Regions from separate parts of the Streptomyces sp. GL_141 genome, predicted to be linked through region 1. Evidence: riboswitches for the same ligand, from Rfam matches in the RefSeq annotation. Region 1 holds a riboswitch; each other region holds the start of a gene.
What was found. A riboswitch is a leader RNA that binds a small molecule or an ion and turns the genes downstream of it on or off. The one in region 1 is predicted to bind cyclic di-AMP.

Region 1 (3,265 bases):
GACCGGCGACTTCTACGCCTACCAGCACGAGGCCGGGGTCGAACCGGACCTGGTCTGTGTGGCCAAGGCCCTCTCCGGCGGCTACGTGCCCGTCGGCGCGACCCTGGGCAAGGACTGGATCTTCAAGAAGGTCTACTCCTCCATGGACCGGGTGCTCGTCCACTCCGCCAGCTTCGGCTCCAACGCGCAGGCGATGGCGGCCGGGCTCGCCGTCCTCTCCGTCATGGAGGACGAGCAGGTGGTGGCCCATGCCCGCGTGATGGGAGACCTGCTGCGCGGGCGGCTCGCCGCGCTCGTGGACGAGTACGAGCTGCTCCACGAGGTACGGGGACGCGGGCTGATGATCGGCATCGAGTTCGGCCGGCCGTCCTCGCTGGGCCTGCGGAGCCGCTGGAGCATGCTGCAGGCGGCGCGCAAGGGGCTGTTCGCGCAGATGGTCGTGGTGCCGCTGCTGCAGAAGCACCGGATCCTCACGCAGGTCTCCGGGGACCATCTGGAAGTGATCAAGCTGATCCCGCCGCTGATCGTGGACGAGGCGGACGTCGACCGGTTCGTCGGCGCCTTCCGCGCGGTCATGGACGAGGCCCACGGCGGCGGCGCGCTGATGTGGGACTTCGGCAGGACGCTGGTGAGGCAGGCCGTCGCCAACCGCTGAGTCAATCGCCGGGCCGGCGGCTCGGCGGGCGACGGCCCACCTCGTGGGGCGTCAGTCCAGCAGCCGGTCGCGGAGCCTGCCGAGGGTCTCGGGCGCGAGCCCGAGGCCCTCGGCGAGGTAACGCTGCACGCCGCCCCACTCTTCGTCGATGGCGTCGAAGGCCGTGGTCAGATACGGGGCGCGGGCGTCGAAGAGCGGGGCGAGCAGCTCCATCACCTCGGGGGCGCGGGCCTCGGGCGCATCGCTGCCCCGGCGGACCCGGTAGCGGTTGTGCGGGGCGTTCGACTCCAGGTAGTCCGCGACGATCGCCTCCCGTTCGACGCCCAGCGCGAGCAGGGTGACGGCGATCGACAGGCCGGCCCGGTCCTTCCCGGCGGCGCAGTGCATGAGGGCCGGGACGCTGTCCTCGGCGAGCGCGTGCACCACCCGGCTGTGCTCGGCGGTACGGGTCCGGATCATCGTCCGGTACGAACGGGACATCCGAGCGGCGGCCTTGCCCTCGCCCAGGAGCTCGCGGAGCTGCGCCAGGTCCCCGTCGCGGACCATCTTCCAGAACTCCCGGCCGTCGGCCGGATCCGACAGCGGAATGCCGACGTTGCGCACACCGGGCAGCTCCACGTCCGGACCCTCCAGCGCGTGGTCGGCTCCGTTGCGGAAGTCGAAGACGGTGTGCAGTCCGAGCGACGCGAGGAATTCCGCGTCGCTTTCGGTGGCATGCGCCAGATGTCCGCTTCGGAACAGTCGTCCCGACTTGACCCGTCGACCGTCCGTGGTCGGCAATCCGCCCACGTCGCGGAAGTTGCGCACTCCGGTCAGCGCCGGCTCCTGCGGCGCCAGATCGGTGTGGGGGCTCTGGGGTATCGGCTGGGTCACCGGGCTCCTCCGTGTCGTCGTCGTTGATGGTGTCCGAATTACGCTACTTCTGGGCAACTTGCCATAGCGAGAGGCGAGATCGGACACACCCCCGTGAGCCAGATCATACGGTGACCGTGAGTGGCTGATCACGAATGGCGAATTGCCTTGCTGGGGCGGTTGTTGAAGGGGAGGAATGGACGGAGGGTGACCGGAATTCCGGCGGCCCGTCATCTTCAAGATTCCGTTGGGGAATTCATGACTTGTTCCGCACGGCCGGACTCGATTACGTTCGCGATCGATCCGGACGGACCGCCTAATCCTGCCGCCGACCGGAAACCGCACCCGACTATTCACGCGCGTGGCAGGAGCGGGGGAACCAGGTAAGCCGCTGTTCCGGATCTCCGGTTGAGATCTTTACAACGGGACAGCTCGGGGTGAAGCCGTACATGTGCCGTTCACCGGCACGGGGGCGGCCGGACATCTCCAGTCCGAACCCGACAGCTCACCTCGCAGGCGTCGGAGAGGAATTCGACATGTCCGGAACGGGTAAGCACCGCCGTCCCAAGTCCCGCTCGATATCCCGCGGGTTCGCCGTCGCGGGCACCGGTGGCGCGGCCCTCGCGCTTCCGCTGCTCGGCGCCACCGGCGCCCACGCCGCGGGCGTCCCGGCCGCGGCGCCCGCCGCCGCTCCGGTCCAGGCCCCGCAGGCCGTGGCCCCGCAGGCCGCCGCCGCGCTCCAGGCCGCGCCGGCCGCCGCGCAGGGCGCCCCCACCGTCTACACCGTGGTGCCGGGCGACCACCTCTCCAAGATCGCCGAAAGCCGGCACCTCACCGGTGGCTGGGAGCAGCTCTACGCGGACAACCGCGAGGCCGTCGGCGCCGACCCGTCGCTGATCCACCCGGGCCTCAAGCTCACGCTCGGCGCCAAGGGCGCGGCTCCGGCCGCGGCGGCGAAGTCCGCGCCGTCGAAGTCCGCGCCGGCCGAAACGCCGAAGCCGGCCAAGAAGTCCGCTTCCTCCGGTTCCTCGGATTCTTCCGATCCTTCCGGTTCTTCCACTTCTGGTGATTCGTCGGATTCCTCCGACGCGGTCGCCGCGCCCGCCCCGAAGGCGCCCGCCAAGCAGCAGAGCGGCTCGGCCTCGACCGGCTGGGTCGCCCCGGTCGGCGGCGGCATGTCGACCGCGTACAGGGTCTCCGGCGCCATGTGGTCCAGCGGCTACCACACCGGTGTCGACTTCAGCGCGAGCTCCGGAACCACCGTCAGGGCGGTCGGCGCCGGCACCGTCGTCTCCGCCGGGTGGAGCGGCTCGTACGGCAACGAGGTGGTCATCCGGCACGCCGACGGCAAGTACAGCCAGTACGCGCACCTCTCCCAGCTGTCCGTCTCGTCCGGTCAGAGCGTCACCGGCGGCCAGAGCATCGGCCTCTCCGGTTCCACGGGCAACTCGACCGGCCCGCACCTGCACTTCGAGATCCGCACCGGGCCCTCGTACGGCTCGGACATCGACCCGCTGGCCTACCTCCGCTCGAAGGGCGTCAGCATCTGAATCCGGGGCGCTGTCGGAGGTGCCGGTTAGGCTGCACGTTTCGACAGGGGACGGGACGGTCGTGGCATGAAGGTCAGCGCAAGGGAGCTCAACCGCTCCACCCTCGCACGGCAGTTGCTGCTGCGGCGCGAGGAGATGAGCGTCGGTGACGGGGTCCGCCGGGTGGTCGCCCTCCAGGCGCAGCACGCGGCCTCGCCCTACCTCGCGC
Region 2 (3,265 bases), 960 kb from region 1:
ACATCCAGGCCACCTTGTGGCGCATCTGGGTGAGCAGCGCGATGAGCCCGGGGCTGCCCGAGGCCTGGGAGAGCGTCTCGTGGAACCAGCCGCCCAGGGAGCGCAGATCCTCCCCCTGCCCCCTCCTGGCCCGCTCCTGGCCCAGTCTGACCAGGCCGCGCAGCACCTTGAGGTGGGCCTCGCTGCGCCGCCGGGCCGCGCGGGCGGCCGCGAGGGGCTCCAGGAGCATCCGCAGCTCCAGGAGGTCGGCGGCCTCCTGCTCGGTCGGCTCGGCCACGCAGGCGCCCGCGTGCCGGCGGGTGGTCACGAACCCCTCGGACTCCAGCGTGCGCAGCGCCTCGCGCACCGGGACGCGCGAGACCCCGTACCGGCGGGCCAGCACCTCCTCGGTCAGCCGGGCGCCGGGCCCGAACACCCCGGAGACGATGTCGTCGCGGATTGCTGTGCATACCGTGTGCGCGGGAATACGCAAGACCGGACCTCCGCCTTTTTCGTATGACTGTGCGCGTTGCGACTCTATTGCAACACACGATAATTTCCGAGAGCGGCCGGAAATACGAAACATTCACACGACGCGGAGCCCGAAACACGACGAAGGCCCCGGCTCTCAGAGAGCCGGGGCCTTCGCGGAAGACGTGTGGTGCGGAGCGCAGCGGGTCAGACGGTGACGCCGTGCGAGCGCAGGTACGTGACCGGGTTGATGTCCGAGCCGTAGTCGGCGCCGGTGCGGGCCTCGAAGTGCAGGTGCGGGCCGCTGGAGTTGCCGGTGGAGCCCGACAGGCCGATCTTCTGGCCCGGGGTGACCTGCTGGCCGACGGAGACGCTCAGCGAGGACATGTGGCCGTACTGGGTGTACGTGCCGTCGGCGTGCTTGATGACGACGTTGTTGCCGTACGCACCGCCGTAGCCCGCCTCGACCACGGTGCCGAGGCCCACGGCGTGCACCTCGGTGCCGGAGGCGGCGTGGAAGTCGATGCCCGTGTGGCTGCCGGAGGACCACATGCCGCCACCCGCGTGGTACTGGGTGCTGACGTAGGTGTTGTCGAGCGGCGACACGAAGGTGTTGAGGCGCTTGCGCTCCTCTTCGCGGGCGGCGCGCTCGGCGGCCTCGCGCTCGGCCTTCGCCTGGGCTTCGGCCTTCGCCTTGGCCTCGGCGGCCCGCTGCTTGGCGTCGGCCTCGGCCTGCGCCTTGGCGGCGGCGGCCTCTGCGGCCCGCTGCTGGGACTGGGCCTGGGCCTCGACGTCACCGGCGAGCTCGTCGGCCACCACGATGGTGTTGAGGCTGCCGGTGTCCTCGATGGAGGGGGACTGGTCCGCGGCGAACGCGGGGCCGGCCAGGGAGCCGACGACGCCGGTCGCGGCGAGGGCGGCTATGCCGGCATAGCCGGCGGTCCTGCGGCTCATACGGCTCGAACCACGGTGCTTGCCGGCGGCACTACTGCCAAACGCCATGAAGGGGCTGATCCTTTCCTTCCCTCTCGCCTACCGGGTTAGCTGACGGGTTCGGAGCAGGAAGGTCTCCTACGGACCCCCTCTTGCGAGGCGGTCCGATTCACCCCAGGGACACAAGTGGGTCCCCGGCTCCCCAGGCTCGCGCCTGACGGGGACTCGGCGATCGCTGTCCGGTGCCGCGGGGTCGCGGCGGTTACAACTGACGAACAGCACGGCCGACGCTAGGCGGATCATCAGTCAATCGCCAAACAGACACGCCCTTTTGTTGCGTACGCCACACCACATACAAGCAACCACACCACTAAACGGACAATGAACCCAAAAGGGACCCCGACGGACAAGCCGCCGGAGCCCCTTGAGCGGCGGGCCAGTTGACGGCCCGCCAGACACCACCCGGAGATCACCCGGAGATCAACTGACGATCAGTTGGTGACCACGGTCACTTCGCCGATCCCGAGGGCCCGCACGGGCTCCTCGATCTGCGAGGCGTCGCCGACCAGGACCGTGACCAGACGGTCCACCGGGAAGGCACTGACGACCGCCGAAGTGGCCTCCACCGTCCCGGTTTCGGCGAGCCGCGCGTACAACTGCGCCTGATAGTCGTCCGGCAGCTCCTGCTCGACCTGGTCGGCGAGCGTGCCCGCGACGGAGGCGGCCGTCTCGAACTTCAGCGGGGCCACCCCCACCAAGTTCTGCACGGCCACGTCCCGTTCGGCGTCGGTCAGGCCGCCCTCCGCGAGGGTGCGCAGCACCGTCCAGAGGTCGTCCAGGGCCGGGCCGGTGTTCGGGGTGTCCACCGAGCCGCTGATGGCGAGCATCGAGGCGCCCTTGCCGTCGGCGGTGGAGCGCAGCACCTGTCCGAAGGCGCGCACGCCGTACGTGTACCCCTTCTCCTCGCGCAGCACCTTGTCCAGCCGGGAGGTGAGCGTGCCGCCCAGGCAGTACGTACCGAGCACCTGGGGCGCCCAGACCCGGTCGTGCCGGTCCGCCCCGATGCGGCCGATCAGCAGCTGCGTCTGGACCGCGCCGGGCCGGTCCACGATGACCACGCGGCCCGTGTCGTCGGCGGTGATCGGCGGGACCGGGCGCGGGGCGGTGGTGTCACCGGTCCACGCGCCCAGGGTGTCGGCCAGGACGGCGTCCAGGTCGATGCCGGTCAGATCGCCGACGACCACCGCGGTGGCGGTCGCGGGGCGCACGTGGGCCTCGTAGAAGGCGCGTACGGCCGCGGAGTCGATGCGGGCGACCGTCTCCTCGGTCCCCTGGCGCGGGCGCGACATCCGCAGGGTGGCCGGGAAGAGCTCCTTGGAGAGCTGCTTGGCGGCGCGGCGCTGCGGGTTGGCGCTCTCGTGCGGGATCTCGTCGAGCCGGTTGCGCACCAGGCGGTCGACCTCGGCGTCGGCGAAGGCCGGCGAGCGCAGCGCCTCGGCGACCAGCCCCAGCGCCTTGTGCAGGCGGGAGGCCGGGACCTCCAGGGAGACCCGCAGGCCGGGGTGGTCGGCGTGCGCGTCGAGGGTGGCGCCGCAGCGCTCCAGCTCGGCGGCGAAGTCCTCGGCGGAGCGCTTGTCGGTGCCCTCGGACAGGGCGCGCACCATGATCGTGGCCACGCCGTCGAGGCCCTCGGGCTCCGCGTCGAGCGGGGCGGCGAGGTTGATCTCGACCGCGACCACCTGCTGGCCCGGGCGGTGGCAGCGCAGCAGGGTCAGGCCGTTGGCCAGTGCCCCGCGCTCGGGGGCCGGGAAGGCCCACGGCTGCGGGTCGCCGGCCTCGGGGCGCGGGTGGAAGGTCATCGTGACGGCTGCGGTGTCGCTCA
Region 3 (3,265 bases), 4.1 Mb from region 1:
ACGGTGCGTGTGGCGGAGACCGTGAGACTGCTCTCCCCCTCGCGACCCTGCTGACGCGGCTGCCCGATCTGGAACTGGCCGTGGCTCCCGGGGAGCTGCGGTGGCGCGGTGGGCTCATCATGCGGGGACTGCGGACGCTCCCGGTCCGCTTCATGGCCGAATCCACTGCCGAAAAGATCACCCAAACCACCTGAAACCTGCCTGACCTGAAGTCAGTTGGCTGCCCAAACTTGTGACAGGCGTTCGAAGGCCGCTAGGTTCTGCCGTTACCCCGCCGTTATGCGAAAGGTGCAGCCTCATGCGTTCCGGGAACGGCCGCCACAGACGCCCCCGACAAGTGCCCGCACTTGTCGTCACCGCCGGAGTCACCGGCACCGCACTCGCCCTGCCGCTGCTCGCGGCCACCGGCGCGAGCGCCGCGGAGACCTCCACATGGGACAAGGTCGCCGAGTGCGAGAGCGGTGGCACCTGGAGTGCCAACTTCGGCGGCGGCACCTACGGCGGGCTGCAGTTCAGCCAGGAGCAGTGGAAGAGCGCCGGCGGGCTCGACTTCGCCGAGCGCCCCGACCTCGCCAGCCGCTCCCAGCAGATCGCCGTGGCCGAACGGGTCCTGGCCTCCCGGGGTCCCGTGGCGTGGCCGCTGTGCGCGGTGCAGGCCGGCCTGACGCAGGACGCGCCCGCCGCCGTGGTGGACCCGGGTCTGCCCGGCGGTTCCGGATCCGCCACCCCCGCCCCGTCCCGCCCGGACGACTCCGTGCCGCACACCGGCTCGGGCAAGCCGTCCACGGACTTCGGGGCGCCGACGCCGAAGGGCCCGGCCGCGCCGGCTCCGTCGGACTCGCCGCTGCCCGACTATCCGATCGGCGTGCCCGGCGAACTGCCCGTCATGCCCGAGCCGGACCTCCAGGCGCCGCCTCCGGGACTCCCGGGCGATCCGACGGCTCCCACGAGCCCGGTGGACCCCACCGCCCCGGTGGGCCCCGTCGCTCCGGTGGACCCCACGACTCCGGCGCCGCCGCCGGTGGACCCGACCGTGCCGGTGGGCCCGACGGCTCCGATATCCCCGTCCGGCCCGGGGGACGCGGCGAACCCGACGGACCCGGCGAACCCGGCGAATCCCGGTAATACCTCGAACCCGGCAAATCCGCTCAACCCGGTTGATCCCACGGCCCCGACGACTCCGGCCGCACCCGGCGGTTCGGCCGCCCCGAGCGCTCCGGCGACCCCCGGCGCGGCCGAGGGCGGCGGCAAGCACCGCGGCCAGGCCGCGGTCGAGACGCCCGCCGCATCTGATGCCGCGTCGGAGCCGACGTACACCGTGAAGGCGGGCGACAGCCTCGTCGCGATCGCGGACGCCAACGGAGTGAAGGGCGGCTGGAAGGGGCTGTACGAGGCCAACGAGCAGGTCATCGGCGGCGATGCGGACCTGATCAAGCCCGGTCAGAACCTGGATCTAACGCATCAATAAGGGCACTTAAGGCGCCCGGAACCAGCTGATTGTCCGTTTTCTGTAAGTGAGACATGTGTCTCTTCAGGTCAACTGGCGTGTCCGGCCCGGACGGTTCCGCAAACCCGGCCCTCACCTGCGCAAACGCCCTTCCGGGGAGCGCAAGTAGGCACCGTTTCCCCCCGATGTCCCTCGTTGAACATCGGGGGGAGACCTGTCTACCTTCTGAATCGCTCGCCACCGCGGGCTCCTTCGACCGCATCGCCGAATCCTGCCGGCGGACGGAGGGAACACTCGTCGCGTAAAGCGCCGAAGGCAGGAGCGGGGGAACCAAGGTAGGCGCCGGAACCGGCCGTTGAGAGACGGTCACGGAACCGGCTAGGGGTTAAGCCGAGCGCTAGGTCGCTCGGCCGGGCACTCACTCGCCCGAACCCGACAGCTCACCTCGTAGGCGTCGGTGAGGAGAACTCCATGCTGCTTTCGGGCAAGGGCAAGCACCGTCGCGGCTCCAAGGCCGTCCGCATCGTCACTCTGGCCGGCGTCGCCGGTGTCGCCGTGGCCGCGCCGCTGATGGCCGCGGGCACCGCTTCCGCCGCGACCGCCGGTGAATGGGACCGCGTCGCCGCGTGCGAGTCCGGCGGCAACTGGTCCATCAACACGGGCAACGGCTACTACGGCGGCCTGCAGTTCTCGTCCTCCACGTGGGCCGCGTACGGCGGCAAGACGTACGCCGCGCAGGCCAACCAGGCCTCCAAGTCGCAGCAGATAGCCATCGCCGAGAAGGTCCTCAAGGGCCAGGGCAAGGGCGCCTGGCCGTCCTGTGGCGTCGGCCTGTCGAACTCCTCCTACAACGGCGGCTCGGCGGAGACCCCCTCCAAGCCGAAGACCCAGCCGAAGCCGGCGCCGAAGCAGGAGAAGAAGGCCGAGTCGAAGAAGGAGACCAAGCGCGTCGAGGCTCCGACCACCCGCTCCGAGCGTCCGGCCGCCCCGGCCGCACCGAAGACCGAAGCCCCCAAGACGGGCAACGGTTCCTACGAGGTCAAGTCCGGCGACACGCTGGGTGCGATCGCCGACGCGAACAACGTGTCCGGTGGCTGGGAGAAGCTCTTCGAGCTCAACAAGGACATCGTCTCGGACGCCGACCTGATCTACCCGGGTCAGAAGCTGAACCTCAGCTGAAACATGTGAGAACGGTCGTGTCCGCTTTCGCGACGCGCAGTAGTTCCACACGTAGCTCCACCACGTAATTCCACCGCCCGGCGCGCAACCCCCTTCGCGCCGGGCGGTGCTGTGTGCGGACGCGGCCGGCCTGACGGACCTTCCGGATCGCCGATGATCAAGGGCCCTATGTCCTGTAAGAGGGGCATTCAGGCCCTTTTTCGTCCCAAGGCCCGGGCGGTCGGCTGGCCGAGTGCCCGGAGGCGGTTAGGCTCTAAGCGGCAAGGCCATCCCACGGCCTGACATGCCACCGCACACCCAGCGTCACATCCCAGAAGGAGATGCTCGTGCCGTCCATCGACGTCGTCGTAGCCCGGGAAATCCTGGACTCCCGAGGCAACCCCACGGTCGAGGTCGAGGTGGGCCTCGACGATGGCAGCACCGGCCGTGCTGCAGTCCCGTCCGGCGCCTCCACCGGAGCGTTCGAAGCCGTAGAGCTCCGTGACGGTGACCCCAACCGTTACTTCGGCAAGGGCGTAGAGAAGGCCGTCCTCGCCGTCATCGAGCAGCTCGGCCCGGAGCTCGTCGGCTACGACGCCACCGAGCAGCGCCTGATCGACCAGGCGATGATCGACCTGGACGCCACCGAGAACAAGGGCT

Region 2: another riboswitch for cyclic di-AMP. It lies ahead of AC3IX6_RS08715 (M23 family metallopeptidase); the one in region 1 lies ahead of AC3IX6_RS04765 (M23 family metallopeptidase).
Region 3: another riboswitch for cyclic di-AMP. It lies ahead of AC3IX6_RS23190 (transglycosylase family protein); the one in region 1 lies ahead of AC3IX6_RS04765 (M23 family metallopeptidase).

Annotation. Positions count from the first base shown of each region.
Region 1 covers NZ_CM174402.1:1,093,358-1,096,622, reverse strand. The annotation lists gene AC3IX6_RS04775 (aspartate aminotransferase family protein) at 1-655, shown strand, start outside; gene AC3IX6_RS04770 (tyrosine-protein phosphatase) at 707-1,528, opposite strand; cyclic di-AMP (ydaO/yuaA leader) riboswitch at 1,844-2,041, shown strand; gene AC3IX6_RS04765 (M23 family metallopeptidase) at 2,044-3,057, shown strand; gene AC3IX6_RS04760 (winged helix DNA-binding domain-containing protein) at 3,124-3,265, shown strand, end outside.
Region 2 covers NZ_CM174402.1:2,056,695-2,059,959, forward strand. The annotation lists gene AC3IX6_RS08710 (GntR family transcriptional regulator) at 1-472, opposite strand, end outside; gene AC3IX6_RS08715 (M23 family metallopeptidase) at 658-1,452, opposite strand; cyclic di-AMP (ydaO/yuaA leader) riboswitch at 1,465-1,624, opposite strand; gene AC3IX6_RS08720 (M16 family metallopeptidase) at 1,875-3,242, opposite strand; gene AC3IX6_RS08725 (M16 family metallopeptidase) at 3,263-3,265, opposite strand, start outside.
Region 3 covers NZ_CM174402.1:5,214,395-5,217,659, forward strand. The annotation lists gene AC3IX6_RS23175 (transposase) at 1-54, shown strand, start outside; partial or broken gene AC3IX6_RS23180 (cytochrome P450) at 39-194, shown strand; gene AC3IX6_RS23185 (LysM peptidoglycan-binding domain-containing protein) at 338-1,468, shown strand; cyclic di-AMP (ydaO/yuaA leader) riboswitch at 1,745-1,916, shown strand; gene AC3IX6_RS23190 (transglycosylase family protein) at 1,919-2,626, shown strand; gene eno (phosphopyruvate hydratase) at 2,947-3,265, shown strand, end outside.